Regions from separate parts of the Dactylosporangium sp. NPDC000521 genome, predicted to be linked through region 1. Evidence: predicted binding sites of a transcription regulator. Region 1 holds the regulator's gene; the other holds the start of a gene.
What was found. The regulator HrcA, encoded in region 1, represses chaperone genes, less so after heat shock. The targets are predictions, from matches to a motif close to GGTTNGCACNCTCNNNNNGAGNGTGCNAACC.

Region 1 (14,666 bases):
CGTACGTCCGGGTCGTCGACGGCCGGCTCGGCGCCCGCGACCGGATCAAGATGATGTCGACCGGCGCGGTCCACGAGCTGCTGGAGATCGGCGTCATCTCGCCCGAGCCGATCAAGAGCGACGGCCTCGGCGCCGGCGAGGTGGGCTACCTCATCACCGGCGTGAAGGACGTGCGCCAGTCCCGGGTCGGTGACACGGTCACCATCAACGCCAAGCCGGCCACCGAGCCGCTCGGCGGCTACAAGGACCCGAAGCCGATGGTCTACTCGGGGCTCTACCCGATCGACGGCTCGGACTATCCGCTGCTGCGCGACGCGCTGGACAAGCTCAAGCTCAACGACGCCGCCCTGGTGTACGAGCCGGAGACCAGTGCCGCGCTCGGCTTCGGCTTCCGCTGCGGCTTCCTCGGCCTGCTGCACCTGGAGATCATCCAGGAGCGGCTGGAGCGCGAGTTCAACCTCGACCTGATCTCCACCGCGCCCAACGTGGTCTACCGGGTGATCATGGAGGACGGCAAGGAGCACGCCGTCACCAACCCGAGCGAGTTCCCCGACGGCAAGAGCAGCAACATCTTCGAGCCGACCGTCCGGGCCACCGTCCTGACCCCCAACGACTTCGTCGGCGCCGTCATGGAGCTGTGCCAGGGCCGCCGCGGCTCCCTGCAGGGCATGGACTACCTGTCGGCCGACCGCGTCGAACTGCGGTACACGCTGCCGCTGGGCGAGATCATCTACGACTTCTTCGATCAGCTGAAGAGCCGCACCAAGGGCTACGCCAGCCTCGACTACGAGCCCAGCGGCGAGCAGCAGGCCGACCTCGTGAAGGTCGACATCCTCCTGCACGGCGAGCCCGTGGACGCCTTCAGCTCGATCGTGCACAAGGACAAGGCGTACAACTACGGCGTCACCATCGCCTCCAAGCTGCAGAAGCTCATCCCGCGCCAGCAGTTCGAGGTGCCGATCCAGGCCGCGATCGGCAGCCGGATCATCGCCCGCGAGACGATCCGCGCCATCCGCAAGGACGTGCTCGCCAAGTGCTACGGCGGTGACATCAGCCGGAAGCGCAAGCTGCTGGAGAAGCAGAAGGAAGGCAAGAAGCGGATGAAGATGGTCGGCCGCGTGGAGGTGCCGCAGGAGGCGTTCATCGCCGCGCTGTCCACGTCCGACGCTCCCACCGCGGACAAGCCGAAGAAGTGAGGCACTGCCCCCGCTGCGGGGCGTCCACGGACGCCCCGCCGGTGAAGTGCGCCGCCTGCGGGTACGAGGTCTTCGTCAACCCCCGCCCGACCGGCACCGCCATCATCTTCGACGACGCCGGGCGCTTCGTCGTCATCCGCCGCGCCCGCCCGCCGCAGGCCGGCTGGTGGGACCTGCCCGGCGGCTTCTGCGACGGCTGGGAGCACCCCCGCGACGCGGCGGTCCGCGAGGCCCGCGAGGAGCTCGGCGTCGAGGTCCTGCTCGGCGCCTTCGTCGGCATGTGGATCGGCACCTACGAGTACCAGGACGAACAGCTGCCCGTCCTGGACTGCTTCTGGCTGGCGCGACTGGCCCCCGGCGCCACCATCACCCTCGACACGTCCGAAGGCACGGAGTACGCCTGGGTGCCTTTGTCCGATCCGCCCCCGCTCGCGTTCACCACCATGGAATCGGCGATTCGTGAGGTTCGTCGATCACCGGAGCGTTTGGTCACCTGAGGTCACGGGCAATAAGAGCGCAACCGCAACTGCAACCCCCTGGTTGAGGCTCTGAAGGAGGAACCGTGACTGTCACCGGAATCATCACGGCACTGATCGTCGGCCTGATCGTCGGCGCGCTCGGGCGGCTGGTCGTCCCCGGCCGCCAGAACATCCCGATCTGGCTGACCATGGTGATCGGCGTGGTCGCCGCCCTGCTCGGCACCGTCATCGCGAATGCCATCGGCATCTCCACCGACACCCCCGGTGTCGACTGGGGCGAGCTGCTGATCCAGGTGCTGGTCGCCGCCGTCGGCGTGGCCCTGGTGGTCGGCGTGGCCGGTCGCGGACGCCGCAGCACCCTGTAACAGTTTCCAACGCGTCAGGCCCCCAGCCTCCCCGGACTGGGGGCCTTCGCGTGTCGTGCCCGACTTCCTTCGCGTGCCGTGCCTGACATGCGGAGCGGCCGTGCGCCTCGGGGGTACGAGGGCACGGCCGCTTCGGTGGCGAAAGGGGGGTAAGCCCTAGCGGAGCCAGGGGATGGAGCGGTCGAGGAGGCCGCGGGTCTTGAGCTCCTTGCGGAGGGGGATCTCCTCGTCGATGTAGCCATTCCAGTTGATGCCCCAGTAGTTGGCCGTGTGCGTGGCCTCACCCAGGAGCTGGCGCTGGACGGGGGTGCGGTTGGCCCACCACTCGCCGTCGTAGTCGATCGGCATGTCGTCGAGGTTGCGGATCCACCGGTACGTGTAGCCGATGAACAGCATCTTGCGGGTGACGTCGGAGTAGTTGGGCGACCGGGAGTGCCAGAGGCGCCGGTCGAAGATGAAGCAGTCGCCCGGGTTCGCCGTGATCTCCACGGTGCCCTCGGGGTCGGGGTTCTCGACCGTGGTGTCCGCGGGGCGGGGCAGCGAGTTCCACAGGTGGCTGCCCGGGATGACCTTGGTGGCGCCGCGGCCCGTCTCCGAGAGGTCGGAGATGACATAGGCGATCTTCAGCGAGAACATGGGCCGCGGCAGGTTCGGGTCCATGGTCTCCGGGTCGGAGTTCTGCCGGTACCCGTCCTGGTGCCAGCCCCACGACGGAGCCTCCGTCATCGCCGCCGGCGGCGTGATGTCGAGGTGGTTGTGGTGCGTGTAGATGTTCCAGCCGGCCAGGCCCCACATGTACGGGAAGAGGGTCGGCTGGGTCAGCAGGTGCCCGAAGAGCTCGTCACGGTTCAGGAAGCCCAGCAGGTGCAGCGTGCCGTCCTTCTTCATGCTGCTGGAGCCGGCCGCCTTCTCCTCGGCGTAGACCCGGTCCATGGCGGCTTCGAGCTGCGCGCGGTGGTCTTCCTTCAACACGTTGCGGACCAGCAGGAAGCCCTGGTCCAGGAATTCCTTGCGGTCGGCCTCGCTGATCGGCTCATAGCCGGTCAGACCGCCGTAGTCGGGTGCAGCGGACGTCATGTCCTCCCCTTACTTTCGTCAACCAGGGAACGACCGATGGTAACGCGAGGTGTACAACGAACCGAGTCGGGAGTTCTCCACCGGACAGTGCGAAATCCCGTACGAACGGCGTGCAACCTGCGCGTCAGTAGACCTCGGCGACGACGCGGTCGCCGCCGGCGCCGCCACGCTGCGTGATTCGCGTCCAGCTGCCGCTCTTCGCGGTCCACTCCATGTCGCTGAACGCGACCCGCTTGACGCCGTGGTCCTGGGCGTGGGCGACCATCCAGTGCGCGTACTGCCAGCCGGTCTTCGGCTCGCGGACCTTGAGCGCGACCCCGACGAGGTCGGCGACGTCGGCGGTGCTGACGTTGCCCCAGTCGAGCTTGACGCCGGCGGCGAGGGTCTGCGCGGCCTCGGCGCCGTGGCTGGAGGACTCGGTGACGGTGCAGGAGACGGCGCCGGTGGCCTCGCCGCTCAGGGCGCGGGCCATGATCTCCGACTCGTCGACCCACTTCTCGTACGCCTCGGGATGGGCGCTGCGCTGGACCTCCTGCGCGGCGTCGGTGACGCGCATCTTCTCCCAGCCCTTGACCTTCAGCAGGGCGGTGTAGAAGGCGTTCGCCGCGTAGCGCGGGTCGGCGATCTGCTCGGGCTTGCCCCAGCCCTGGCTGGGGCGCTGCTGGAAGAGGCCGATCGAGTCGCGGTCGCCGCCGGCGAGGTTCTCCAGCTTCGACTCCTGCCACGCGGTGGCGAGGGCCACGACCAGCGCCCGCCGGGGCACGCCGCGGCGCAGGCCGACGGCGGTGATGGTGGCGGCGTTGGCGACCTGCTCCGAGTCCAGCGGCACGGAGGTGCCGGCCGAGGCCCCGGACGACGCGGCGGGTGCGTTACCGGCGTCGATGACGCAGGCGCGGCCCGGCGGCAGCAGCGCCGGCAGGTGGTCGCCGAGCTTCTGCAGCACCGCGTAGATGCCGGCGGTCGCGACGATGCCCAGCACGACCATCGCGATCAGCACGTGTCGTGTACGCATCGTCACCTCCCGACCTGAGAACTCGACCAGCGTACGTCCCGCCCGCCACTGCACCCCCGCGATCCACGGCGACACCCGCGGGGGGTGAGGCGGGTCCGGCCGTTCAGGCGACGCCGTCAGGGATCCAGTTTGGGTCTCTTTTGTCCCTGAATGCCATGATTCCCTCGATTCCCTCTTCGGAACCGAAATACGACACGGAAAGCTCCGTCATGGCCGCGAGCTCGTCACGGAACGTGTCGGCTTTCCGTCGTCGAAGCAGCTCCTTCGTGCCGCGCAGCGCGCCCGGCGCTCCCCGTACCAGCGCCGCGACGAACGACGAGACGGCCTCGTCGACCTGGTCGGCGGCGACCGCGGCGGTGACCAGGCCGATCTCGCGGGCCCGGGCACCGTCGAACGTCGCCCCCGTCAGGAACAGCTCCGCGGCGGCGCGCGGGGACAGCCGCGGCAGCACCGTGGCGGAGATCACGGCCGGGATGACGCCGATGCGCACCTCGGAGAACGCGAACGTCGCCTCGAGCGAGCAGACCGCGATGTCGGCGGCGGCGATGAGGCCCAGGCCACCCGCGCGGGCGGGCCCGGTGAGCCGCGCGACGACCGGCTTGGGGCACTCCCAGATCGCGGTGAGCACCTCGCCGAGCCGGTTGATCGGCGGCTTGCCCGAGCCGAACGCGGCCGCGGTCTCCTTCAGGTCCGCGCCCGAGCAGAAGACCGGCCCGGTGTGGGTGAGCACGACGACCCGCACGGTGTCGTCCGCGGTGGCGGCGGCGAGCGCGGCGAGGAGCTCCTCGATCAGGGCCGTCGACAGCGCGTTGCGGTTGGCGGGGCTGTCGAGCGTGACCGTCGCCACGCCATGCGCCGCCTGTGACCGTACGAGTGGCATGCGGGCACACTAGTGAAATGCCCGGAACACTGCCAGAAGGTGAGCCGATCCCCCGTGACGGCGCGCTGCCCGACGGGGTCGCCGACGCGGCGGGGGAGGCCGGGTTCGGGGTCTACGTCCACGTCCCGTTCTGCGCGTCCCGCTGCGGATACTGCGACTTCAACACGTACACCGCCGACGAGGGCGTCCTGAGCGCCGGCTACGCCGAGCAGGTCCTCGACGAGCTGGCGCTGGCCGCCAAGGTGGTCGCGCCGCCCCGGGTCGACACGGTGTTCTTCGGCGGCGGCACGCCCACGCTGCTGCCGCCGGCGGAGCTGGCCCGCATCCTCGACGGCATCGACCGCACCTGGGGGCTCGCCGGCGACGCCGAGGTCACCACGGAGGCCAACCCGGAGTCCGTCGACGCGGCCGGCCTGCGGCACCTGCGTGCGGCCGGGTTCAACCGGATCTCCCTCGGCATGCAGTCCGTCGCGCCGGGCGTCCTGGCGGTGCTCGACCGCCGGCACACCCCCGGGCGGCCCGCGGCCGCGGTCGCGGAGGCGCACGCGGCCGGGTTCGAACGGGTCAATCTGGACCTGATCTACGGCACGCCCGGCGAGCGCCCCGAGGACTTCGCGGCGTCCCTGCGCACGGTGATCGACTCGGGCGTGGACCACGTGAGCGCGTACGCCCTGATCGTCGAGGACGGCACCCGGCTGGCGGCCCGCATGCGCCGCGGTGAGCTGCCGTACCCGGACGACGACGTGGCCGCCGACCGCTATCTCGCCGCCGAGCAGGCCCTGACGGAGGCCGGGATGACGTGGTACGAGGTGTCGAACTGGTCCCGCGACTCGCCCTGCCGGCACAACGAGCTCTACTGGCGCGGCGGCGACTGGTGGGGGCTCGGGCCCGGCGCGCACAGCCACGTGCGGGGGGTGCGGTGGTGGAACGTGAAGCACCCGCACACGTACGCGGCGCGCCTCGCCGACGGGGCGTCGCCGGGGCAGGCGCGGGAGGTGCTGACCGAGGAGGAGCGGCGCTTCGAGGACGTGCTGCTGCGGATCCGGCTCGCCTCGGGCCTGCCCCTGGCCGTCCTGGAGCCGCCGGCGCTGGAGGGGGCCCGCCGCTGCCTCGATGACGGGCTGCTGGAGGCCGGGCCGTTCGCTGAGGGCCGGGCGGTGCTCACGCTGCGTGGCCGGCTGCTCGCGGACGCCGTGGCCCGCGACCTGACCTGAGCGTGTCTTCGCGGCCGGCCGTGTCCCTGTGGGGCCTTATGGGGCCTTTGTGGGGCCTTTGCGGCCGGACATGGCGAGGGGCGGCTCGGTGGCCGCCCCTCGAACGATTGGATGTACTACTTGATGAAGCGGTACGTCATCGGGTAGCGGTACAGCTCGCCGCCGTTGGCCTTCATGCCGGCGATGATCGCGAACACGATGATGATGATCCACGGCACGATGAGCGTGAGCCCGAACGTGCAGATCGACAGCAGGGCACCCACGAACAGGATGATCCCCCACGTGATGTGGAAGTTCAGCGCCTCGTTGGCGTGCGCCTTGACCGTGGGCGACTCGTTGCCCTTGGCCAGCAGCGCGATGAGCGGGGCGATGAAGCCGATGAAGATGCCACCGAAGTGCGCGATCAGGGCCCAGGTCTTCTCGTCGCTGTTCGCGTAGCCGACCGGGCCGCCGGCGCCGGGGTATCCACCGGGCTGCTGGTATCCGTACTGACCCGGCTGCTGGTAACCGCCGGGCTGCTGGTAGCCGCCGGGCTGCTGGTAACCGCCCTGCTGGTAGGCGTTCGGGTCCTGGTAGCCCGCGCCGCTGGTGGGCGGCGGGTAGCCTCCACCGGAGACCGGCGGCTGCTGGCCGTAGTCCTGGCCCGGCGGCGGATACTGTGCCCCGCCCGGCATCGAATAGGGGTTGTTGGGGTCCTGCGGCACGCCGTACTCCCCGGGGCGAGGTGGTTCACTCATGGGGGCCACGGTAGGGGTACCGATCAAGTATGGCCAGCGACGTGGCATGACTTCTTTTGGACAAACTCGGCGCAGACCACTGTAATGGCGGCGGTTCGTACACATGACGATCATTCCGTGGGCGGCGCGGGCGACGTAGACTGGCACTCACGAAGTGGGAGTGCCAGTTCTCCAGGGAGGTGCGCATGGCTCTCGACGAGCGCAAGCTCGAGGTCCTGCGTGCCATCGTCGAGGACTACGTCGCCACCCAGGAGCCCGTCGGCAGCAAGGCCCTCGTCGAGCGGCACAACCTGCGGGTCTCTCCGGCGACGGTCCGCAACGACATGGCCGTCCTCGAGGAGGAGGGCTACATCCGGCAGCCGCACACGAGCGCCGGTCGCGTGCCCACCGACGCCGGTTACCGGCTCTTCGTCGACAAGCTGTCCCGCGTCAAGCCGCTGAGCCCCGCCGAGCGCCGGGCGATCGAGCGGTTCCTGATCGGCGCCGTGGACCTCGACGACGTCGTGCACCGCACCGTGCGGCTGCTCGCACAGCTGACCCGGCAGGTCGCCGTCGTGCAGTATCCGAGCCTGTCGCGGGCCAGCGTGCGCCACTTCGAGCTGGTGCCGCTGTCCACCACCCGGCTGATGGTGGTCATGATCGCTGAGACCGGCCGGGTCGAGCAGCGGATGGTCGACCTGCCCCGCGCGATCCCCGCCGACGACGTCACCGAGCTGCGCCGCAGGATCAACGAGAAGCTCGTCGGCAAGCGCCTCGTGGACACCCCGCCCCTGGTCCAGGCGCTCGTCGAGGAGTCCGGGCCGAGCCTGCGCCCGCCGATGACCGCCCTGTCGACCGTCCTGCTGGAGACCCTGGTCGAGCGCACCGAGGAGCGCATCGCGCTCGCCGGCACCGCCAACCTGGCCCGCGGCGGCCTGCTGGACTTCCAGGGCTCGCTGCGGCCGATCCTCGAGGCGCTCGAGGAGGAGGTCATCCTGCTCAAGCTCTTCGGCGAGGTCGAGCCGAGCATGACCCGGGTGCGCATCGGCGACGAGAACGAGATCGAGGACCTGCGCAGCGCGTCGATCGTGGCGACCGGCTATGGGCCGGGCTCCATGGTGGTGGGCGGCATGGGTGTGCTCGGGCCGACGCGCATGGACTACCCCGGAAACATCGCCACGGTGCGCGCCGTGGCACGCTACGTCGGCGATCTGCTGGGACAAGGTTGAACCTCATGGACGAGTCAGGGGCATAGGACTCAGTGGCGAAGGACTACTACGGGATTCTCGGTGTCAAGCGGGACTCCACGGCCGACGAGATCAAGCGCGCCTACCGACGGTTGGCGCGCGAGTTCCACCCGGACGTCAACCCCGACCCTGTGGCACAGGAGAAGTTCAAGGAGATCAACGCGGCCTACGAGGTGCTGTCCGACCCGCGCAAGCGGGAGATGGTCGACCTCGGCGGCGACCCGCTCGCGCCCGGTGGCGGCGGGGCCGGCCCGCAGGGCGGGGCGTTCGTCGGGTTCCAGGACATCATGGACGCGTTCTTCGGCACGACCGCCAGCCGTGGGCCTCGCCCCCGGATCCGGCCGGGTGCCGACGCGATCCTGCGGCTGGACCTCGACCTGCACGAGACCGCGTTCGGCGTCGAGGCGCCGATCACCGTCGACACCGCCGTCGTGTGCAGCACCTGCACCGGCGCCGGCACCGCGCCCAACACCCACCCGACCACCTGCGAGATCTGCGGCGGTCGCGGCGAGGTCCAGTCGGTGCAGCGCACGTTCCTCGGCCAGGTCGTCTCGGCCCGGCCGTGCTCGGCCTGCCAGGGCTTCGGCACCGTCATCCCGCACCCGTGCGCGACGTGCGGCGGCGACGGCCGGGTCCGCACCCGCCGCACGCTGACCGTGAAGATCCCGTCGGGCGTCGAGGACGGCATGCGCATCCGCCTCGCCCAGCAGGGCGAGGTCGGGCCCGGCGGCGGCCCGCCCGGGGACCTCTACGTCGAGATCCACGAGCGTCCGCACGACGTGTACTCCCGCAAGGACGACGACCTGCACTGCCGGGTCACCGTCCCGATGACGGCGGCGGCCCTCGGCACCCGGCTGACGATCAAGACCCTCGACGGCGAGGAGACGGTCGACGTCAAGGCCGGCACCCAGCCCAACCAGACCCTGCGCATCCGCGGCAAGGGCGTCCCGCACCTGCGCGGCACCGGCCGCGGCGACCTGCACGTCCACCTCGACGTGCGCACCCCGACGCGTCTGGAGCCGGAGCAGGAGAAGCTGCTGCGCGACTTCGCCCGCACCCGCGGCGAGGAGGTCGCGGAGCTGTCCAAGCAGGGCGGCTTCTTCTCCCGCGTGCGCGACGCCTTCAACGGACACGCGTGAGCCTTCCGCTCTTTCTGGTCCCCGATCTTCCTGTCGGGGACCAGTGGCGGCTCGACGGCCCCGAAGGGCATCACGCCGCCAACGTGCAGCGGCTCTCGCCCGGTGAAGCGCTCCTGCTCTGCGACGGCCGCGGCGGCCTGCTGACCGCGGTGGTCGCCGCGGCGCACAAGGGCGCTCTGGATCTCGAGCTCGGTGAGCGGTCCGCCGTCGCGGCGCACGACCCTCAGATCACCGTCGTGCAGGGGATCGCGAAGGGGGAGCGGGCGGAGCTGGCCGTGCAGCTGATGACGGAGCTCGGCGTCGACCGCATCGTCCCGTGGCAGGCCGCCCGCAGCATCGCGCGGTGGAAGGACGCCAAGCCGGTCGAGCGGTGGCGGTCCACGGTCCGCGAGGCGGTCAAGCAGTCCCGCCGCGCCTGGCTGCCCGAGGTCACCGACGCGCGGACCACGAAGCAGCTCTCCCTCACCGGCACCGTCCTGCTGTTGCACGAGGAGGCGTCGGTACCGCTGTCGACCGTCCCGCTTGCCGGCGACATCACGCTGGTCGTCGGCCCAGAGGGCGGTATCGCGCCGGAGGAGCTGGCAGCGTTCCCTGCCGCTGTGCCGGTGCGCCTGGGCCGGGAGATCCTGCGCACCTCGACCGCGGGTGCTGCCGCCCTGGCCGCCCTGTCGGTCCGCCTCGGCCGCTGGTAGCCCCTGCCGGCCGCGGTCACCGGCCGTGGTCACCGGCCGCGGTCACCGGCCGCGGTCAATGGCGGCGGTCAATGGCGGCGGTCAGCGGAAGTAGGACGCGCCGTTCAGGTCGAGGACGGCGCCCGAGGACCATTCCGAGCTCGCGAGGAAGAGCACGGCCTCCGCGACCTCCTCGGGCCGGGCGACCCGGTTGAACGGGCTCTGCGCGCGGATCGCGTCCCCGTCGCCCGTCGCCATGACGGCGTTGCCCATGTCGGTGGCGACGAACCCGGGCGCGACCGCGTTGACCGCGATCCCCTTCGGCGCCAGGGCCAGGGCGAGGGACTGGGTCAGCGAGTTCAGGCCGGCCTTGGCGGCGCCGTACGCCGGGTAGCGGGGCTCGCCGCGGTACGCGCCGCGCGAGGAGACGTTGACGATCCGGCCGCCCTCGCCGAGGTGGCGGGCGGCGCACCAGCAGACGTTGGCGGGGCCGGCCAGGTTGGCGGCCAGGGTCAGCTGCCAGGCGGCCTGCCAGGTGGCGTAGTCGTCGGTGAGGATCGGGTGCTCGACGGCGACGGCCGCGTTGTTGACGACCACGTCGAGGCCGCCGAGGGAGAGCGCCGCGCCGTCGACGAAGGCCTGGACCGCGCCGGGGTCGGTCAGGTCACCGGAGACGATCACGTGGCCGTCGCCGGGCAGCGCCGCCCGGACCTTCTCGGCGAGGTCCGCCGAGTCGCGGTGGTGCACCGCGACCGTGTCGCCGGCCGCGGCGAACGCGTGTGCGACCGCCTCGCCGATGCCACGGGATGCACCTGTCACCAACACCTTGCGTCCAGCCATGGCAGCACCGTACAAGAGCCGCGGGACACATACGATGCGACTGTGACTGACTGCCTGTTCTGCCGCATCGTCGCGGGCGAGATCCCGGCGACCGTGGTTCACGAGACCGACGACACCCTGGCGTTCCGCGACATCGACCCGAAGGCGCCCACACACGTGCTGGTGATCCCGAGGGCGCACCACACCGACGTCGCCGCGCTCGCCGCCGCCGACCCGGCGCTCGCCGGACGGGTGCTCGCCGCCTGCGCCGCGGTGGCGGAGCAGGAGGGGCTGGCCGGGGACGGATATCGGGTGATCTTCAACACCGGCCGGTTCAGCGGCCAGGAGGTCTTCCACGTGCACGGGCATGTGCTCGGCGGCCGCCCGCTCGGCCGGATGCTGGCGGCATGACGGCGCTCGAGAAGTACGAGCGGCTCGCCCGCCACGTCCAGGCCGAGGCCCGCGTCCCGGCGCTGAGCGTCGCGATCCACCGGGCGGACCGGCCGCTGTGGACGTTCACCGTCGGCACGGACGTCGACGAGCGCAGCCAGCTGCGGATCGGCTCGGTCACCAAGACGTTCACCGCGGTGCTGGTCATGCAGTGCCGCGACGAGGGGCTTCTCGACCTCGACGACCCGATCTCCCGGCACCTGCCGGTGAAGGCGCACGGCGACCTGACCGTCGGCAGGATGCTGTCGCACCTGTCGGGGCTGCAGCGCGAGCCGTTCGGCGACGTCTGGGACACGATGCAGGCGCCCGACGTCGACACGCTGCTCGACCAGCTCGACCGGGCCGAGCGGGTGCTGCCGGCCGGCCGGCGGTTCCACTACTCCAACCTCGCGATCGCGCTGCTCGGGCACCTCGCCGGGCGGCTGCGCGGCGGCACGTGGGAGGAGGTGCTGCGGGAGCGGATCCTCGACCCGCTCGGCCTGGACGACGTCGTCGTCACACCGGCCCGGCCCGTCGTCGGCTACCAGGTCGACGCCTGGTCCGACTACGCGCACCCGGAGCCCCCCGACGACTTCGGCGCGGTCGGCCCGGCGGCGCAGCTGTGGAGCACCGCGGCCGACCTGGCGAAGTGGGCGGCGTTCCTGGCCGACCCCCGCGCGCTCGACCCCGCCGGGAGTGTCCTGGCCGCGGAGACGGTCGAGGAGATGCGGGCGCCGCGGGCCGTCACCGAGGACGTGCTGTGGGCGCGGGGGATCGGCCTGGGCCTGATCCTGCAGCCGCAGCCCGGCGGCGAGCGGATCGTGCACGTCGGGCACGACGGGGCGATGCCGGGGTTCCTCGCCGGCGCCTACGGCCGGGTCGGCGGCGCCGGCACCCCCGCGGCGTTCGGGGCGGCGGCGCTCGGCTCGTCCGGCACCGCCGGCGAGGTCATCGACCTGACGCACCAGCTGCTCGCCGCCGCGGTCGAGAGCGACCCGGCCGACATCGCGCCGTGGCGGCCCGCCCCGCCGCCGCCGGAGCGGTACCGCTCGCTGCTCGGCCGCTGGTGGGGCGAGGGCTTCGAGTACGTCTTCAGCTGGCACTCCGGCGTCCTGCAGGCACGGGCGGTCGACCAGCCGGCGAACCGGCCACCGGCGGTCTTCACGCCGGTCGACGGCCAGCCGGACGTGTTCCGCACGGTGTCCGGGCGGGAGGCGGGCGAGCTCCTGCGACTGACCCGCGCCGAGGACGGCACCGTCGAGCGGCTGCACTGGGCGACGTACCGCTTCACGCGCGGGCAGGAGACGTTCGACAAGTACCGCTTCTGACGCGCCGGGTGACGGGGCGGGGCGGCGGCAGGGTGCGCCGGGTGAGGGGGCGGGCCGGCTAGCGGGAGATGATCGTGAAGACGGCGCCGTTGGGGTCCACGACGACCGCGATGCGGCCGTGCGGGGAGTCGAACGGCCCGTGCTGCACCTGACCGCCCGCTGACCGGACCAGGTCGGCGGCGCGGTCGGTGTCGGCGGTGGCGAAGTAGACCATCCAGTGCGGCGGGATGCCCTCCCACGCGTCGGTCATCGTGAGCCGCCCGGCGACGGGGTCGGCGTTGCCGAGGCTCCACGCCGTGTAGTCGAACTGCTCGTCGGCCTCGACGCGGGTCTGCCGGTAGCCGAAGAGGCCCTGGTAGAAGGCGTCGACGGCGTCGGGGTCGCGGGTGTTGACCTCCGCCCAGCACAGCGCGCCGTCCTCGTCGAACAGCTGGGAGCCGGTGTGCTGGCCCGGCTCCCACGCGCCGAACGCGGCGCCGGACGGGTCGAGGGCGAAGAGCATCCGGCCGTTGCCCGGGATGTCCATCGGCGCGACGATGATCTTGCCGCCGCCGGTGTCGACCCGGCGGGCGGTGTCCTCCAGGTCGTGCGACATCAGGTACAGGCTCCAGGCGGCGGGTGTCTGCTCCGCGCCCGGCATCGGCGGGCTCATCCCGGCCACGACCTTGCCGTCCTTGAGGCACATGACGTAGTGCCCGAAGTCGGCGCCGGTGTCCAGGAACGTCCAGCCGAACAGCGCCGAGTAGAACCGCTGGGCGGCGGCGAGGTCCGGGGCGACCAGGTCGGCCCAGCAGGGCTCACCGTCGACGTATCCGCTGCGCTCGACCATCTGGCCTCCCTGTCGATGTCGTCCTCTGCCTCAGTACCACTGGACGAAGGGCTCTGTCCGGACTTTCGGCGCGAAGGACATGATCGGGCGACAACCAACCGGATATAACTGCTATAAGGCATGAACCGGGCATCGGCAAGAAATGGGAACGGCTTCAGGGGCGGTCAGCCGATACCATGAAGAGCCTGGACAACCCCAGCAGGAGCGAGCCCCGGAAGCAGGTGCTTGAGGCCCTACGCGGCCGACGTATGACCGAGACCCCAACCCCCGCACCGGCTGTGTCGTCGGAGCCGCCCGTGCGGGCCATCAGCAAGATCACGGTCCCCGACCCGCACACGATGGTCAGGTTGCTCGGCGCCGGAGACGAGATCCTCAAGCTCGTCGAGCGGGCCGTCAGCAGCGACGTGCACGTGCGGGGCAACGAGATCACCATCACCGGCACGGCCGCGGACAACGCCCTGGCCGAGCGCATCTTCAGCGAGCTCATCGAGCTGGTGCGCAAGGGGGAGACCCTGACCCAGGACACCGTCCGGCGCACCGTCGGGATGCTCCAGCAGAACACCTCGGAGCGCCCCGCCGACGTGCTGACCCTCAACATCCTCTCCCGGCGCGGCCGCACCATCCGGCCGAAGACGCTCGGGCAGAAGCGGTATGTCGACTCGATCGACCAGCACACGATCGTGTTCGGCATCGGGCCGGCCGGCACCGGCAAGACCTACCTCGCCATGGCGAAGGCGGTCCAGGCGCTGCAGGCCAAGCAGGTCAACCGGATCATCCTGACCCGGCCGGCGGTCGAGGCCGGCGAGCGGCTGGGCTTCCTGCCCGGCACGCTCTACGACAAGATCGACCCCTACCTGCGCCCGCTGTATGACGCGCTGCACGACATGCTCGACCCGGAGTCCATCCCGAAGCTGATGGCCGCCGGGACGATCGAGGTCGCGCCGCTGGCCTACATGCGCGGCCGCACGCTGAACGACGCCTTCATCATTCTCGACGAGGCCCAGAACACGACGCCCGAGCAGATGAAGATGTTCCTGACCCGGCTCGGCTTCGGCTCGCGCATCGTGGTCACGGGCGACGTGACGCAGATCGACCTACCCGGGGGCACCCGCAGCGGCCTCAGGGTGGTCCGTGAGATCCTCGGTGCCGTCGAAGACGTGCACTTCGCCCAGCTCGGCAGCGCCGATGTCGTGCGCCACCGGCTGGTCAGTGAGATTGTCGACGCCTACGCCAAGTGGGACGAGGCGCAGGAGGCACAGGAGGCC
Region 2 (14,666 bases), on a different contig from region 1:
CGTGTCGGCGCCGATCGCCATCGACGTGGCCGCGTCCGAGCGGATGGGTCTCGTCGTCGTCGGCCACCTGGCGGCGCGGCACGGCGTGCAGGTCCGGCTCGACGCCACCGACGAGGGCGTCACGGCCTACGTGACCCTGCCCGCCCGCCTCCTGGCCGCTCCGCCGGAGGGCGCCGGGCTGTACCACGGCAGCGGCAACCGCATCGCCGGCATGTCGCGGCTGCCGATCTCCGCCGACGGTGAGGCGCGGCCCGCTCCCGCGGCGATCTCCGCCGAGGACGCGCCGACGGCCGTGCTGCCGGCGCTGCCCGGGCGTCCGAGCGGGGCCGTCGGCGCCGGGCCGGCCGCCGAAGGGGACGTGCCGGCGGTCGCGGCGCCACCGCTGCCGGCGGTGCCGGTCGCCCTGCCGACCTGGCCGGTCGCCGCCCCCGTGACCGCTTCCGCTTCAGGCGCTCCGGGTGCTTCGGGTGCTTCGGGCGCTTCGGGCGTTTCCGCCGCTTCGGACGCTTCGGGTGCCGAGCCGGTGCCGGCGTCGGTTTCGGGGGCGCCCGTGTCCGGTGTGCCCGTGTCCGGTGTGCCGGTGTCCGGCATGCCGGTGTCCGGGGTGCCGCTGCGCGCCGCGCCCGTGTCGGGGGTGCCGGTTTCGAGCGTGCCCGTGTCGGGTGCGTCGGTCTCCGGTGTCCCGGCCTCGGGCGTCCCGGCGTCGAGCTTCGGTCCTCACGGCCCCGGTTCGGGTGCACCTGTCTCCGGGGTGCCCGCTCCGGGTGGTCCGGCTGGTCCTGTCTCCGGCGGGCCCGGGCCGCAGGTGCCGGCGCAGCGGGTGCCGGGCAGTGGCAACGGCGCGGCTCCCGGTGCGCCTGTCTCCGGGGTGCCCGGGGCCGGCGGTGGCCCGGCGGGGCCCGCCTCCGGGCCGCCCGCGCAGCGGACCGCGAACGGTGGGCCCGCAGCGGGCGCGCAGCGGCGCGGGCCGAGCCGGGCCGAGGACATCATCGGCGCGGCCGCGCGGGGCAACGCCACGCCGCCCGCCAAGGGCACCCGCTGGTGGTCGCGGGGCGGCGCGGGTGACGCGCCGGCGACGCCGGCCCCGGCGGTCCCGGCGCAGCGGGGCCCGGTGACCGCGGGCACGAGCGCCAGCGGCCTGCCGATCCGGGTGCCTCTGGCACAGTTGCCTGGTGACACCGGGCAGGCGGCGACCAGACCTGACGTGACCCAGCCGATCCAGGTGTCGTCGCACACCGAGCCGGACCCCGCGAGCGTCAGCAGCATGCTCACCCGGTTCTACAGTGGCGTGCACCGGGCCGCGAACGAGGACGAGGTACCCACGGTGCCGATCAACGATCATCGAGGGAGCACGGCGTGACCCTGAGCCAACAAGCACGGGACCTGAGCTGGTTGATCAACGCCTTCACCGAGCGGGTGCCGGGCATCGCGCACGCGGTGGTGGTGTCCTCCGACGGCCTGCTGGTCGCCGTGTCAGATCATCTGCCGCGCGACAGCGCGGACCAGCTGGCGGCCGTCACGTCGGGTCTGGTGAGCGTCACCAGCGGCGCCGCCCGCATCTTCGACGGTGACGAGGTCAAGCAGACCGTGGTCGAGATGGGCCAGGGCTTCTTCCTGGTCATGACGATCCGCGACGGCTCGATCCTGGCCGTCCTCGCCGGCCGCGAGGCGGACATCGGCGTCGTCGGGTACGAGATGGCCCGCCTGGCCAAGCAGGCCGGCGAGATGCTCACCCCGGCGCTGCGCGCCGAGCTCCAGCAGGCCCTCCCCCGCTGACCCCTCCCCGCTGACCCCTTCCCCGCGGGAGCCGGAAGACCGCGTGCGGTCTCTTACGGATCACGCGGGAGCCGGACGCTCCGGGGTGGATGCGAAACGGCCCGGACCCCGAGGCGGGGGCCGGGCCGTCAGGCGTTGCGGGACGGTCAGCGGTCTCAGCGGTCGAGGACCAGGCCGACCTTCTGGAACTCCTTCAGGTCGCGGTAGCCGCACTTGGCCATCGCGCGCCGGAGGCCGCCGAACAGGTTGAGGACGCCGTCGGGGTCCTCGGACGGGCCGTACAGGAGCTTCTCGAGGTCGCCGAGGGACTCCTCCGCGGACCCGAACGAGCCGCGGGGCAGCTTCGGGTGGCTGGCGGCGGAGTGCCACCAGGCGCCGCCGGCCGGGGCCGATCCGCTGCGGGACAGGGGCTCGCCGACCATGACGGCGTCGGCACCGCAGCCGAGGGCCTTGGCGATGTCCCCGGACGTCTGCAGGTTGCCGTCGGCGATGATGTGGACATACCGGCCGCCGGTCTCGTCGAGGTAGTCGCGGCGGGCGTCGGCGGCGTCGGCGATGGCGGTGGCCATCGGGACGCGGATGCCGAGGACCCGGTCGGTCGTCGACCACTCGTCGGCGCCGATGCCGACGATCACGCCGGCCGCGCCGGTGCGCATGAGATGCAGCGCGGTCTGGTAGTTGGTGCAGCCGCCGACGATGACCGGCAGGTCCAGGTCGGCGATGAACTCCTTGAGGTTCAGCGGCTCGTCGGTCGTCGACACGTGCTCGGCGGAGACGAGGGTGCCCTGGATGACCAGCAGGTCGACGCCGGCGTCGAGGATGACGGGCGCGAGGGCGAGGGTGTGCTGCGGGGAGACGCGGACGGCGACCGTGACGCCGCCGTCGCGGATCTCCTTGACCCGCTCGCCGATGAGCTCGGGCTTGATGGGCTCCGCGTACACCTCCTGGAGGCGCCGGGTGGCCCGGGAGTCGTCGTCCAGTCCGGACAGCTCCTCCAGGATCTTGCTCGGGTCGGTGTAGCGGGTCCAGAGGCCCTCGACGTTGAGCACGCCGAGCCCGCCGAGGCGGCCGAGCTCGACGGCGGTCGCCGGGCTCATGATGGCGTCGGAGGGGTGCGCCACGCACGGGATCTTGAACGGGTACGCGTCGAGCTGCCAGTTGGTCGACACGTCGTCGACGTCACGGGTGCGCCGTGTCGGGACGATCGCGATGTCGTCCAGGTGGTAGCCACGCCGGGCACTCTTGCTCAGCCCGATCTCGACCACGTCACGCATTTGCCGCTCCTGCCATTGTTAAGCCCTGCTAGGGGTGTCTACCGCGAGTGGTAGTTGGGTGCCTCGACGGTCATCTGGATGTCGTGCGGGTGGCTCTCCTTGAGCCCGGCCGCGGTGATCCGGATGAGCTGGCCCCGCTCGTGCATGTCGGGGACGGTGGCGGCGCCGACGAAGCCCATGCCGGAGCGCAGCCCGCCGACGAGCTGGTGGGCGACCGCGGCGAGGGGACCGCGGAAGGGGACCTGGCCCTCGATGCCCTCGGGGACGAGCTTGTCGTCGGACAGGACGTCGTCCTGGAAGTAGCGGTCCTTGGAGTAGGACCGGGCCTGCCCGCGGGACTGCATCGCGCCGAGCGAGCCCATGCCCCGGTAGGACTTGAACTGCTTGCCGTTGATGAAGATCAGGTCGCCGGGGCTCTCCTCGCAGCCGGCCAGGAGGCTGCCGAGCATGACGGTGCTGGCGCCGGCCACGATCGCCTTGGCGATGTCGCCGGAATACTGCATGCCGCCGTCGCCGATGACCGGCACGCCGAGCGGCGCGCAGGCCCGGGCGGCCTCCATGATCGCGGTGATCTGCGGCACGCCGACGCCCGCGACGACCCGGGTGGTGCAGATGGAGCCGGGGCCGACGCCCACCTTGACCGCGTCGGCACCGGCCTCGGCGAGGGCCTTCGCGCCGGCATACGTGGCGACGTTGCCGCCGACGACGTCGACGGTGGTCTCCTTCTTCAGCCGGACGACCATCTCGACGACCTGCCGGTTGTGCCCGTGCGCGGTGTCGACCATGACGATGTCGAGGCCGGCGTCGATGAGGGTGCGGGCCCGCTTGTAGGCGTCGTCACCGACCCCGACGGCGGCGGCGACCCGGAGCCGTCCGGCGTCGTCCTTCGTGGCGTGCGGGAACTTCTCGCTCTTGGAGAAGTCCTTGACCGTGATCAGGCCGCGGAGCTTGCCGGAGCTGTCGACGATGGGCAGCTTCTCGACCTTGTGCTTGCGCAGCAGCGCGAGGGCCTCGTCCTTGCTGACCCCGACCGGCGCGGTGTAGAGCGGGGCGACGGTCATGATCTCGCGAACGGGCGTGGCCGGGTCGGACACGAAGCGCATGTCCCGGTTGGTGACGATGCCGACGAGCTGGCCGGCGGCGTCGACGACCGGGACACCGGAGATCCGGTACCGCCCGCAGAGCTTGTCGACCTCGCCGAGGGTGTCGTCGGGCGAGCAGGTCACCGGGTTGGTGACCATCCCGGCCTCGGACCGCTTCACCAGGTCGACCTGCTGTGCCTGGTCGTCGATCGACAGGTTGCGGTGCAGGGTGCCGATGCCGCCCTGACGCGCCATGGCGATCGCCATCCTGGCCTCTGTCACCGTGTCCATCGCGCTGGAGACCAGCGGGATGCGCAGGGTGATGTTGCGGGTGACGTGGCTGGACGTGTCGACGGCGCTCGGCACGACGTCGGATTCGCCCGGCAGCAGCAGCACGTCGTCGAAGGTCAGGCCCAAAGGCAGCTCGGAGCTGCTGGTAGGGCGTGACATCACGTCAGGTCGCGGCGAGAAATCCATGAAGCGCATCCCAGCTCTCGGTCTCCGGCGGGTGCGTCTCATCGTACTTCCGCCCCGACGGCGCACCCCTCCGCCATAGCCGGACGTGCCGTGGCTTACTACCGCTCCGCACACCGAGCCCCACACACGCCGGTATTAGGGCTACCGTTGAGGCGTGCACGAAGAGCCCATCGACCCGTTCGCCGGTGACCCGGCCGATCCTTCGGCCGAGCTCGACGACAGCGGTGCCGACGACCCGTTGACCGCCGCCGAGCGCCAGGACGTTCTCGAGGACCTTGCGGACCTCGAGATCTACCAGGCGCTGCTCACGGCGATCGGCGTCCGTGGGCTCGTCATCGAGTGTGAGGACTGCCACGAGCCGCACTATTTCGACTGGGACCTGCTGCGGGGAAACCTGAAGCACCTGCTCACGTCGGGCCGGCCACGGGTGCACGAGCCGGCTTTCGACCCGGACCCGGACCATTACGTCACATGGGAGTACGCGCGGGGTTACGCTGACGGGGTCCACGACGCACTGGCGAGTGCGACGGACGACAACGAAGGCTGAGTCCCTGGGGCAAGCTCTGGGCACCTTCGTTTAGGTTTGCCGCGCGCGGGGTACCGACGCGGCATGGCACGCGACGCTAGCTCACCAACCCGGCACGGAAGGCCGCCGCGACGGCGTGTGCCCGGTCGCGTGCGCCCAGTTTCCGGAACAGCCGGCGAGCGTGCGTCTTGACCGTGTCCTCGGAGACGAAGAGCTCCCGGCCGATCTCGGCGTTGCTCTTGCCGTCCGCCATTCCGCGCAACACCTGCAGCTCGCGTTCGGTGAGCTCGACGCGCCGCCGCGGCGGTTCGCCGGGCACGTCGCCGCGCTGCTGCGGCACGCCGGCGCCGACGATGCGCGCGTTGGGCACCCCGACCGCGGTCCTCGCCGCACCGGGCAGCCCCCGGCCCACCGGCAGCACGCCACCGGCCGACTGGGCCGGCGTGCCGACCCGCGCGGGCAGGACCGGCTCACCGTTGCCGCGGCCGACCTGGCTCAGCACGAGCAGCACCGCCTTGGCGAGCGTCGTGACCGGGTCCGCCGTGTCGACCCGGATGACCGCCCTGGCGCCCGCCGCGATCGCCGCCGCCGCCGCGCGGGGCTCCTCCGTGCCGAAGAAGACCACCGTCGAGCCCGGCGACACCGCCAGGACGCGGCGGGAGAACTCCGCACTGTCGGGCCGGGCGAGGGTCGGGTCAGCCAGCACCAGGTCCGCGGGCAGCTCACTCAGGCGGGCCAGGGCCTCGACCATCGTGACGGCGGTCCGCACCGCGTGTGCCACTCCGAGCCTGGCCGCCGCTGCGGCGACCGTCTGTGCCGCGACCTGTGTTCGCACACACACCAAAATCGTACGCACCGTCGTGCTCCTCTCTCTCAAAGAGAGAAACACGAAATGGCGAGATCTAGACGTGGTTTCGCCGCGATTGGCCTACGAGAAATTGACCGACGACATCCCGTTACCTGCGGCGTGCTCGCGCGTTGTACAGGGTCTGTGCCCCGCGCGAATTCAAGTCCGCAAGCTTGGAAGGAGGGGCGAATGACGAATGTGACTCGGCTGCCCGGCCCGATCGCGGACATGTGGGACTGGCAGCGTCTCGGCCTGTGCCGCGGACGGGACAGCGCGCAGTTCTTCCACCCGGACGGCGAGCGCGGCGCGTCGCGCGGCCGGCGGGAGGCGGCGGCGAAGAACGTGTGCCGGGCGTGCCCGGTCCGGGCGCAGTGCGCCGCGCAGGCCCTGGCGACCCGCGAGCCGTACGGCGTGTGGGGCGGCTTCAGCGAGGGCGAGCGCCTGCGGCTGCTGGCCGTCGGCTGGGAGGACTGCGCCGTGCGGGGGCAGGAGAAGGTCGACGTGTCGCGACTGGAGGCGAAGCTCGGGCTGCGCCCCTCGCCGCCGCCCATCCAGCTGCGCACGATCCGCACCCACCCGGCGCCCAACGTGCCGGCCCAGCGTCGCCGCGCCGGCACCGACCGCGCCCGCCCCGCCGCCCGGTAACGGCGGAGAGCCGGCCGCGGGAACGGCCGCCGCCGGGCATACCCCCCGACGCGGCGGCCGCGGAGCGGAGCCAGGCGTGGAGGAACGGCCGCCGCCGGGGCGTACCCCCGACGCGGCGGCCGCCAACATGTGCGGGTCAGCGCACCTCGACCTGCACCGAGTGCCATCCTGTGGCGCCGTCGGGGTCCGGCGGCGCCACCGCGTCTGTCTGGGTGTCGCCGCCGTTGTCGGTGGCGCGGACGGTCAGCCGGTGCTTGCCGGGCGTCGCGGTCCACTGCAGCGTCCACTGCCGCCACGTGTCGATCGACGGCACGGCGGCGAGCTTCGCCTGCTGCCAGGGGCCGTCATCGACGCGGACCTCGACCTTGGCGATGCCGCGGTGCTGCGCCCAGGCGACGCCGGCGATGACGACCTGGCCGGCCGGGGGCCGGCCGCCGGCGCGGGGCGTGTCGATCCGCGACTGCGTCTTGATCGGTCCTTGCTGCGCCCAGCCGCGATTGATCCAGTACGCGTCGAAGTCGGCGAACGACGTCAGTTCCAGTTCGGCGAGCCATTTCGTGGCCGATACATATCCGTACAGGCCGGGCACGACCATTCGAACGGGAAATCCGTGCTCGATCGGGAGCGGTTCGCCGTTCATCGCGATCGCGAGCATCGCGTCCCGCCCGTCGCGCAGCAGCGCGGTCGGGGTGCCGGCGGTCCATCCGTCGACGGACCTGCTGACCACCTGGTCGGCGCCGGCTTTCGGCCGGACCTCGTCGAGGAGGTCGGCGATCCGCACGCCCTGCCACTTCGCGTTGCCGATCAGGTCGCCACCGACGTCGTTGGAGACGCAGGCGAGCGTCACGTACCGCTCGATCATCGGCCGCTTGAGCAGCTCGTCGAAGGTGAGGGTGAGCGGCCTCTCGACCCGGCCGTGGATGCGCAGCGTCCAGTCGCCGGGCGACACCTGCGGCACGACGAGGGTGGTGTCGATGAGGTAGAAGTCCTTGTTCGGCGTCACGAACGGGGCCAGGTCCGGCAGGTTCGCGTCGGCCTCCGCCGGCAGCGGCGTGGCGGCGTCGGGCGCGGCCGGGACGCGCACGGCCGCGCGGTCGGCCTCGACGTCGCGGCGGGTCGCCCACCAGCGGGCGGTGAGGCCGGCGACGAACGCGGCGGCGAGCGTCCCGCCGGCGGCGCGCAGGAAGAAGCGGCGCTGCTCGTAGGTCTCGATCGGCGGCCGCACCAGCAGCCACCGCAGCACGCCCGCGCCGGCGAGCGCCCCGGCGACCGTCGGCACGAACGCATACCAGGGCGCGTCGTGCCGGGTCACCGCCGCCAGGACGCCGATCACGGCGAACAGGGCGATACCGGCATACCCGTACATCATCCGGCGCAGCGACAGGATCCCGACGACCGCCGCGAAGACCGCGAGGATCAGCAGGGTCCCGACCTGCAGCGCGATCTTGTCGTACGTGGAGAAGACCGCGACCGCGAAGTCCTTCACGGGCGCCGGCACCGCGTCGATCACGGCCCCGCCGACGGACACGAGCGGGGAGGTGGTCGCGCCGGTCAGGATCGCGACGACCTCGGCGACGCCGAGCGCCACCCCTGCGGCGGCCATGCCGGCGAGCGCGGCGTTGCGTTTGCTGAGCACGGCTCCAGTCTGCGCCGTGCGCCACCGCCCACCAAGGGCGGTAATCGATCCATAAGGAAGAAGGGCCCGGCCGGAGCCGGGCCCTTCCGACACTCAGAAACCCGGGCCGTGCGAGTGGCCGTGGCCGTGCCCGTGGCCGTGTCCGCCACCGGCGGCGGCGGGCTCCGGGGCGACCGGCTTGTCCACGACCAGGCTCTCGGTCGTGAGCAGCAGGCCGGCGATCGACGCGGCGTTGGAGACCGCGCTGTGCGTCACCTTCACCGGGTCGACGATGCCGGACTTGACCAGGTCGACGTAGTCGCCGGTGGCGGCGTCGAGGCCGTGGCCGAAGTCGAGCGCGGAGACCTTGCCGACGACGACGTAACCGTCGAAGCCCGCGTTCTGCGCGATCCAGCGCAGCGGCTCGACGAGCGCCTTGCGCACGATCGAGACGCCGACCTTCTCGTCGCCGGTCAGGCCGAGGTCACCGTCGAGGACCGGGAGCACCTGGGCCAGGGCGGCGCCGCCGCCGGGGACGATGCCCTCCTGGACCGCCGCCTTGGTCGCGGAGATCGCGTCCTCGATGCGGTGCTTGCGCTCCTTCATCTCGACCTCGGTGGCGGCGCCGGCCTTGATGACCGCGACCCCACCGGCGAGCTTGGCGACCCGCTCGTTGAGCTTCTCCTTGTCCCAGTCGGAGTCGGAGGCCTCGATCTCCTTGCGGAGCTGCTCGACCCGCGCGGTGACCTCGCTCTGCTCGCCGGCACCGTCGACGATCGTGGTGAGCTCCTTGCCCACGACGACGCGCCGGGCCTTGCCGAGGACCTCGGTGCCGACCGACTCGAGCTTGTAGCCCAGCTCGGGGGCGACGAGCTCGGCACCGGTGAGGATCGAGATGTCCTGGAGCATCGCCTTGCGGCGGTCGCCGAAGCCGGGCGCCTTGACCGCGACGACCTTGAAGGTCTTGCGGATGGCGTTGACCACCAGGGTCGACAGGGCCTGGCCCTCGACGTCCTCGGCGATGATCAGCAGCGGCTTGTTGTCCTTGACGATCTGCTCCAGCAGCGGCAGCAGCTCCTCGATGGCGGCGATCTTCTGGGTGGTGACGAGGACGTAGGTGTCCTCGAGCACCGCCTCCTGCGACTCCGCGTCGGTCACGAAGTGCGGGGAGATGTAGCCCTTGTCGAACTGCATGCCCTCGGTGACCTCGAGCTCGGTCGTGAGGGTCGAGCCCTCCTCGACCGTGATGACGCCGTCGCGGCCGACGCGCTCCATCGCGGAGGCGATCAGGTCGCCGATGGTGGCATCCTGCGCGGAGATGGTGGCGACCTGGGCGATCTCGGTGTGGCTGGCGACCGGGGTCGCCTTCTCCTTGAGCGCCTTGACGACGGCGGCCGCCGCCTGGTCGATGCCGCGCTTGATGCCCGCCGGGTTGGTGCCGGCGGTCACGTTGCGCAGACCCTCGCGGACCAGCGCCTGGGCGAGCACGGTGGCGGTGGTGGTGCCGTCACCCGCGACGTCGTTGGTCTTGGTGGCGACCTCTTTGACCAGCTGGGCGCCGAGGTTCTCATAGGGGTTGGCGAGCTCGATCTCTTTCGCGATCGTCACGCCGTCGTTGGTGATGGTCGGGGCACCGAACTTCTTGTCCAGGACGACGTTGCGACCGCGCGGGCCGAGCGTGACCTTGACCGTGTCGGCCAGGTGGTTGACGCCGTGCTCCAGCAGGTGCCGCGCATCGTCGGAGAAGCTCAGGATCTTCGCCATGCGTGTGATGTCCCTTCAAAGCGACACCGCCCCGGCCGCAGCGCTCCTGCGCACGGGTCCGGGGCGGTGGCCACTGATCTACTTGGTCTGGGTCACTTCTCGATGACCGCGAGGACGTCACGGGCGGAGAGCACGAGGTACTCCTGGCCGCCCCACTTGACCTCGGTGCCGCCGTACTTCGAGTAGATGACGGTGTCGCCGACCTTGACGTCGATCGGGACCCGGTTGCCCTTGTCGTCGATGCGACCGGGGCCCACAGCCTGGACGGTGCCCTCCTGGGGCTTCTCCTTGGCGGTGTCCGGGATGACGATGCCCGAGGCGGTGGTCGTCTCAGCCTCGTTGGCCTGGACCAGGATGCGGTCCTCGAGCGGCTTGATCGCAACCTTCGTCGCGGTAGTCACGGGCATACCCTCCTGGGGTATCGATTTCTTACGCTATCGAGTGCCCGGTGAAGCCGTCGTCGCGGGTGCCGGCTCCAGCCGGTTGGCTGGCACTCTCATGTCGAGGGTGCTAATCGGAGGTTATGTCGCTGGCTAGCACTCCGTCAAGGAGAGTGCCAAACACGCCACGAAATCACCCGTCGTCGGCTACGCGACGGACAGCGGCCGGACATCGCCCACCGATCTACGCTCGCCTGTATGAAGAGGCTGCTGGGCATGTTGATCGTCGCCACCCTGACCACGGGGTCCCTCGCCGCCTGCGGCAAGAAGGACGGCGGCGACGTTGCCGCGGAAGCCAGCAACGGCCCGTCGAACTCGGCCGGGTTCGGCGAGGGCCCCGGCGGAGCCTCGGCATCGCCCGGCGGTGGCGGCACCGGGGGCACCGGCGGCACCCAGGATCCGTCCGCGGACAAGAGCGCCGCCGGCCCCACCTACCCCGGTGACGCCAAGGGCTACTGCCAGGCCGCCGTGTCCGCCTGGACCAAGAACGACATGAACCGGATCAAGCAGCTCGCGAGCAGCGGCGCCGTGTCCAACTTCCAGTACATCGAGAAGGGCGCCGACCACAACTGGAAGTACGTGAAGAAGGACGGCTCCGAGTGCGTCCTCCGCAACGACCACGGCGACCAGCTCCAGGTCACGATCGACGAGCACAACCTGGGCAAGCCGCAGGCCGTCACCGACGTCGTCATCGAGAAGACCGAGTACCCGTCGGACGCCTCCAGCTACGTGCAGAGCTTCATCAACGCCTGGTACAACGGCAACACCGCCCGCATGGCCAGCTACTCCAGCCAGTCGATCGCCGGCAGCTACGGCGGCAAGAAGGCGCCGCCGAACTGGACCGAGAGCCAGCCCAAGGAGGACAAGGGCGACTATTGGCTCGTGCACGGCTCGTCGAACGCCGGCGACAGCTATACCTTCAAGGTTCGCAAGAGCCTCGGCAAGGCCGGGGGCATCCTAGGGATTTCATAGACGCATGCTCGAACAGGCGATCCAGGCCGCGGCCGCACTCCCTGACGGCGACCCGCTCGCCGCCGCGTCGGCGCTGCGGGCGGCCGGCTTCCCGCCCGACCTCGCCGCCGCCGCGCTCACCCAGGTGGCGCTGCGGCGGAAGGCGGTCGCGAAGTTCGGCGCCGACGCGGCGGTGATGCACTTCACCCGCGCCGGCCTCGAGCAGGCGACCCGGGCTCCCGTCGCGGCCCGGCGGGCGGCCCGGCTCGCCGCCGCGGGCGCCATCCGGGTCGCGGACCTCGGCTGCGGCATCGGCGCCGACACGATCGCCTTCGCCCGCGCGGGCCTGCGCGTGCACGCGGTCGACGCCTCGCCGGAGACGGCCTCGACCGCGTCGGCGAACGTCCACGCGTTGGGGTTGGCGGCCGGTGTACTGGTGGAGACCCGCGACGCGACCGAGGTGCCCCTCGACGAGGTGGACGCCGTGTTCTGCGACCCCGCCCGGCGCACGTCCGGCGGGCGGCGGGTGTTCGACCCCCGCGCCTACTCGCCGCCGTGGGACTTCGTGGTGGGACTGGCGGCGCGGGTACCGATGACGGTGCTGAAACTCGCGCCCGGCATCGACCACGCGCTGCTGCCGCCCGGCGCGGAGGGAGAATGGGTGTCGGTCGACGGTGACGTGGTCGAGGCGGCCGCTTGGTGCGGTCCGCTGGCGGCCGCTCCCCGCCGCGCGACGCTCTTCCAGGACGCCCAGGTCTTCTCGCTGACGGGCTCCGGCACGACCGCCGCACCTGTCGGACAGGTCGGAAATTTCGTGTATGACCCCGACGGGGCGGTGGTGCGGTCGCATCTCGTCGCCGAGTTCGCCGCCACGGTCGGCGGCGCCCTCGCCGACCCCACCATCGCCTACGTCCACACCCGGTCCTACGTGCCGACCCCGTTCGGACGCTGCTACGAGGTGCTCGACCAGCTGCCGGTGGCGTTGAAGCGCCTCCGGGCCGCGCTGCGCTCCCTCGACGTCGGCTCCCTGACGATCCTGAAGCGCGGCTCCGCCCTGGACGTGGAGGAGCTGCGCAGGTCGCTGCGCCTGTCGGGCACCCGGGCCGCGGTGATCGCGCTGACCCGGGTCGCCGGCGCCCCCGCGGTGCTCCTGCTGGACCGGGTCCCCAGCCCGGCCGCCCCCGCTCCCGCTCCCGCCGGATAGCCCCGCCTGGCTCGGAACCCTGCCCGACAGCACCGCCGCCCCGGTCCCACCGGAGAGCCGGGGCCGCTCAGTACAGCTGCTGCCCCAGGCGTCGTTGCAGGTCGATGAGCACGTCGTCGGCGAGTTCCTCCGGTGGGCGGCGGCCCAGCTGCTCCGTGAGCATGCGGCCCGACTCCCGGCACATGTCCCACGTCACGCGCTCGTGCAGCCAGCGCAGCCACTCGACGACGTCGTTGATGAAGAACGCGACGATCTGCTCCGACCCGCGGACCCGCCGCTCCTCCCCCATCACCGTCAGCGCCGCCGCCAGCCGCCGCCGCGGGAAGTCGTGCCCGGCGAGCGCGTCGGCGAACACGTCCGCCCGGTGCCGCGGCGCCGTCGGTGCGACCGTCAGCTTCGGGAACGGCGGATCGCCCGACGTCCACACCTGCGCGCTGCGCGGCACGAACTCGGGCTCCAGCACCACGTCGATCCGTGACGCGTGCCCCGGGTCGTCGACGGCGACGAGGACCCGCGGCTCCACCGAGCTGACCTTCGTCACGAAGCGCGACAGGCCGGTCGCCTCCTCCACGCAGAACCGCGCGTCGGGCAGGTCCAGCACCCCGTCGAACACCAGCCGCCCGACCCGCGGCCCCGCCCCCTGCCACAACCTGACCCTGACCAGCCCCACCTGCGGCCTGGCCGCCACCCGTACGTGCCGGTCCGTCGCCGTGATCGGCCCGTCCCCGTCGAACACGGACATGTCCCGGCCGCTGGTGGCGCCCAGGAAGATGTGCCCGTAGCCCAGGTACATCTGGACGGCACCGATCTGCATCTCGCTATTGTGGGCCAGTGGCGAGCAAGGGCACCCCGGCGACCGCACTGTTGGCGCGGCAGAAAATCGTGTTCACTCCACATACGTACGAGGTCGACCCCCGGGCCGCCTCCTACGGCGAGGCCGCCGCGGCCGCCCTCGGCGTCGCGCCCGACCGCCTCTTCAAGACCCTCGTCACCACCGTCGACGGGCAGCTCACGGTCGGTGTCGTGCCCGTCTCTGCGTCCCTGGACCTGAAGGCCCTGGCCGCCGCCGTCGGCGGCAAACGCGCCGCGATGGCCGAGCCCGCCGCCGCCGAACGCGCCACCGGCTACGTGACCGGCGGGATCTCCCCCGTCGGGCAGCGCTCGCGGCTCCCGATCGTCATCGACGCCTCGGCCTCCGCACTGTCCACGATGTACGTCTCGGGCGGCCGGCGCGGCCTGCAGATCGAGCTCGCCCCCGACGACCTCGTCCAGGTCACCGGCGCCGTCCTCGCCCCCATCGCGACCCACTGACCATGTCCGCGCCGGACGAGGCCCGCCGGCACGCACCGGCCATGCGCGCCTCCGACGAGGACCGGCGGCGCGTGATCGACGCGCTGCAGCAGCACACCCAGGCCGGCCGCCTGACCCTGGACGAGTTCGCCGACCGCTGCGACACGGTCCTCGCCGCGAAGACCCTCGCCGACCTGCGTGCCGCCACCCACGACCTGCCGGCGCTGCCACCGGTGCCGGCGCCGGCCCCCGCGGACACGTCGAACGACCGCCACGTGCTGTGGGTGTTCGCGATCGCGCTGATCGCGGCGGTCCTGCTGGGCGTCGTCTACGCCGCGTTCCACTGATTCACGGCGGTGCCGTGCCAGGAACGCCACAGGGCGGCGTAGGCACCGCCGGCGGCGACGAGGTCGTCGTGGGTGCCGAGCTCGGTGATCCGGCCGTCCTCGACGACGGCGACCCGGTCCGCGTCGTGGGCGGAGAAGAGCCGGTGCGCGATGGCGATGACGGTCCGGCCGTGGAGGGCACCCGCGAGTGAACGCTCCAGGTGGCGGGCGGCGCGCGGGTCGATGAGGGACGTCGCCTCGTCCAGGACCAGGGTGTGCGGGTCGGCGAGCACGAGCCGGGCCAGGGCGAGCTGCTGCGCCTGGGCCGGGGACAGCGGCGGCTCGCCGAGGACGGTGTCGAGGCCGGCGGGCAGGGCGTCGACCCAGTCGAGGGCATCGACGGTGGCGAGCGCGTGCCGGAGGTCCGCGGTCGTCGCGGACGGGCGGGC

Region 2: groES (co-chaperone GroES) is a predicted target of HrcA. The motif match lies at 10,492-10,522, and genes of this name have one in related genera.

Annotation. Positions count from the first base shown of each region.
Region 1 is NZ_JBIAYW010000013.1:129,436-144,101, reverse strand. It holds gene lepA (translation elongation factor 4) at 1-1,196, shown strand, start outside; gene ACFY3L_RS35910 (NUDIX hydrolase) at 1,238-1,693, shown strand; gene ACFY3L_RS35905 (GlsB/YeaQ/YmgE family stress response membrane protein) at 1,759-2,040, shown strand; gene ACFY3L_RS35900 (phytanoyl-CoA dioxygenase family protein) at 2,197-3,117, opposite strand; gene ACFY3L_RS35895 (hypothetical protein) at 3,242-4,135, opposite strand; gene ACFY3L_RS35890 (enoyl-CoA hydratase family protein) at 4,233-5,009, opposite strand; gene hemW (radical SAM family heme chaperone HemW) at 5,027-6,223, shown strand; gene ACFY3L_RS35880 (DUF4870 domain-containing protein) at 6,340-6,960, opposite strand; gene hrcA (heat-inducible transcriptional repressor HrcA) at 7,146-8,168, shown strand; gene dnaJ (molecular chaperone DnaJ) at 8,201-9,325, shown strand; gene ACFY3L_RS35865 (16S rRNA (uracil(1498)-N(3))-methyltransferase) at 9,322-10,017, shown strand; gene ACFY3L_RS35860 (SDR family NAD(P)-dependent oxidoreductase) at 10,099-10,836, opposite strand; gene ACFY3L_RS35855 (histidine triad nucleotide-binding protein) at 10,879-11,226, shown strand; gene ACFY3L_RS35850 (serine hydrolase domain-containing protein) at 11,223-12,572, shown strand; gene ACFY3L_RS35845 (VOC family protein) at 12,631-13,401, opposite strand; gene ACFY3L_RS35840 (PhoH family protein) at 13,650-14,666, shown strand, end outside.
Region 2 is NZ_JBIAYW010000008.1:148,325-162,990, reverse strand. It holds gene ACFY3L_RS26360 (nitrate- and nitrite sensing domain-containing protein) at 1-1,360, shown strand, start outside; gene ACFY3L_RS26355 (roadblock/LC7 domain-containing protein) at 1,363-1,776, shown strand; gene ACFY3L_RS26350 (GuaB3 family IMP dehydrogenase-related protein) at 1,932-3,050, opposite strand; gene guaB (IMP dehydrogenase) at 3,089-4,582, opposite strand; gene ACFY3L_RS26340 (DUF5319 domain-containing protein) at 4,764-5,156, shown strand; gene ACFY3L_RS26335 (LuxR C-terminal-related transcriptional regulator) at 5,233-5,991, opposite strand; gene ACFY3L_RS26330 (WhiB family transcriptional regulator) at 6,172-6,627, shown strand; gene ACFY3L_RS26325 (molybdopterin-dependent oxidoreductase) at 6,764-8,230, opposite strand; gene groL (chaperonin GroEL) at 8,357-10,006, opposite strand; gene groES (co-chaperone GroES) at 10,099-10,413, opposite strand; gene ACFY3L_RS26310 (hypothetical protein) at 10,645-11,418, shown strand; gene ACFY3L_RS26305 (methyltransferase domain-containing protein) at 11,423-12,601, shown strand; gene ACFY3L_RS26300 (hypothetical protein) at 12,669-13,415, opposite strand; gene ybaK (Cys-tRNA(Pro) deacylase) at 13,433-13,912, shown strand; gene ACFY3L_RS26290 (DUF1707 domain-containing protein) at 13,915-14,238, shown strand; gene ACFY3L_RS26285 (ABC transporter ATP-binding protein) at 14,220-14,666, opposite strand, start outside.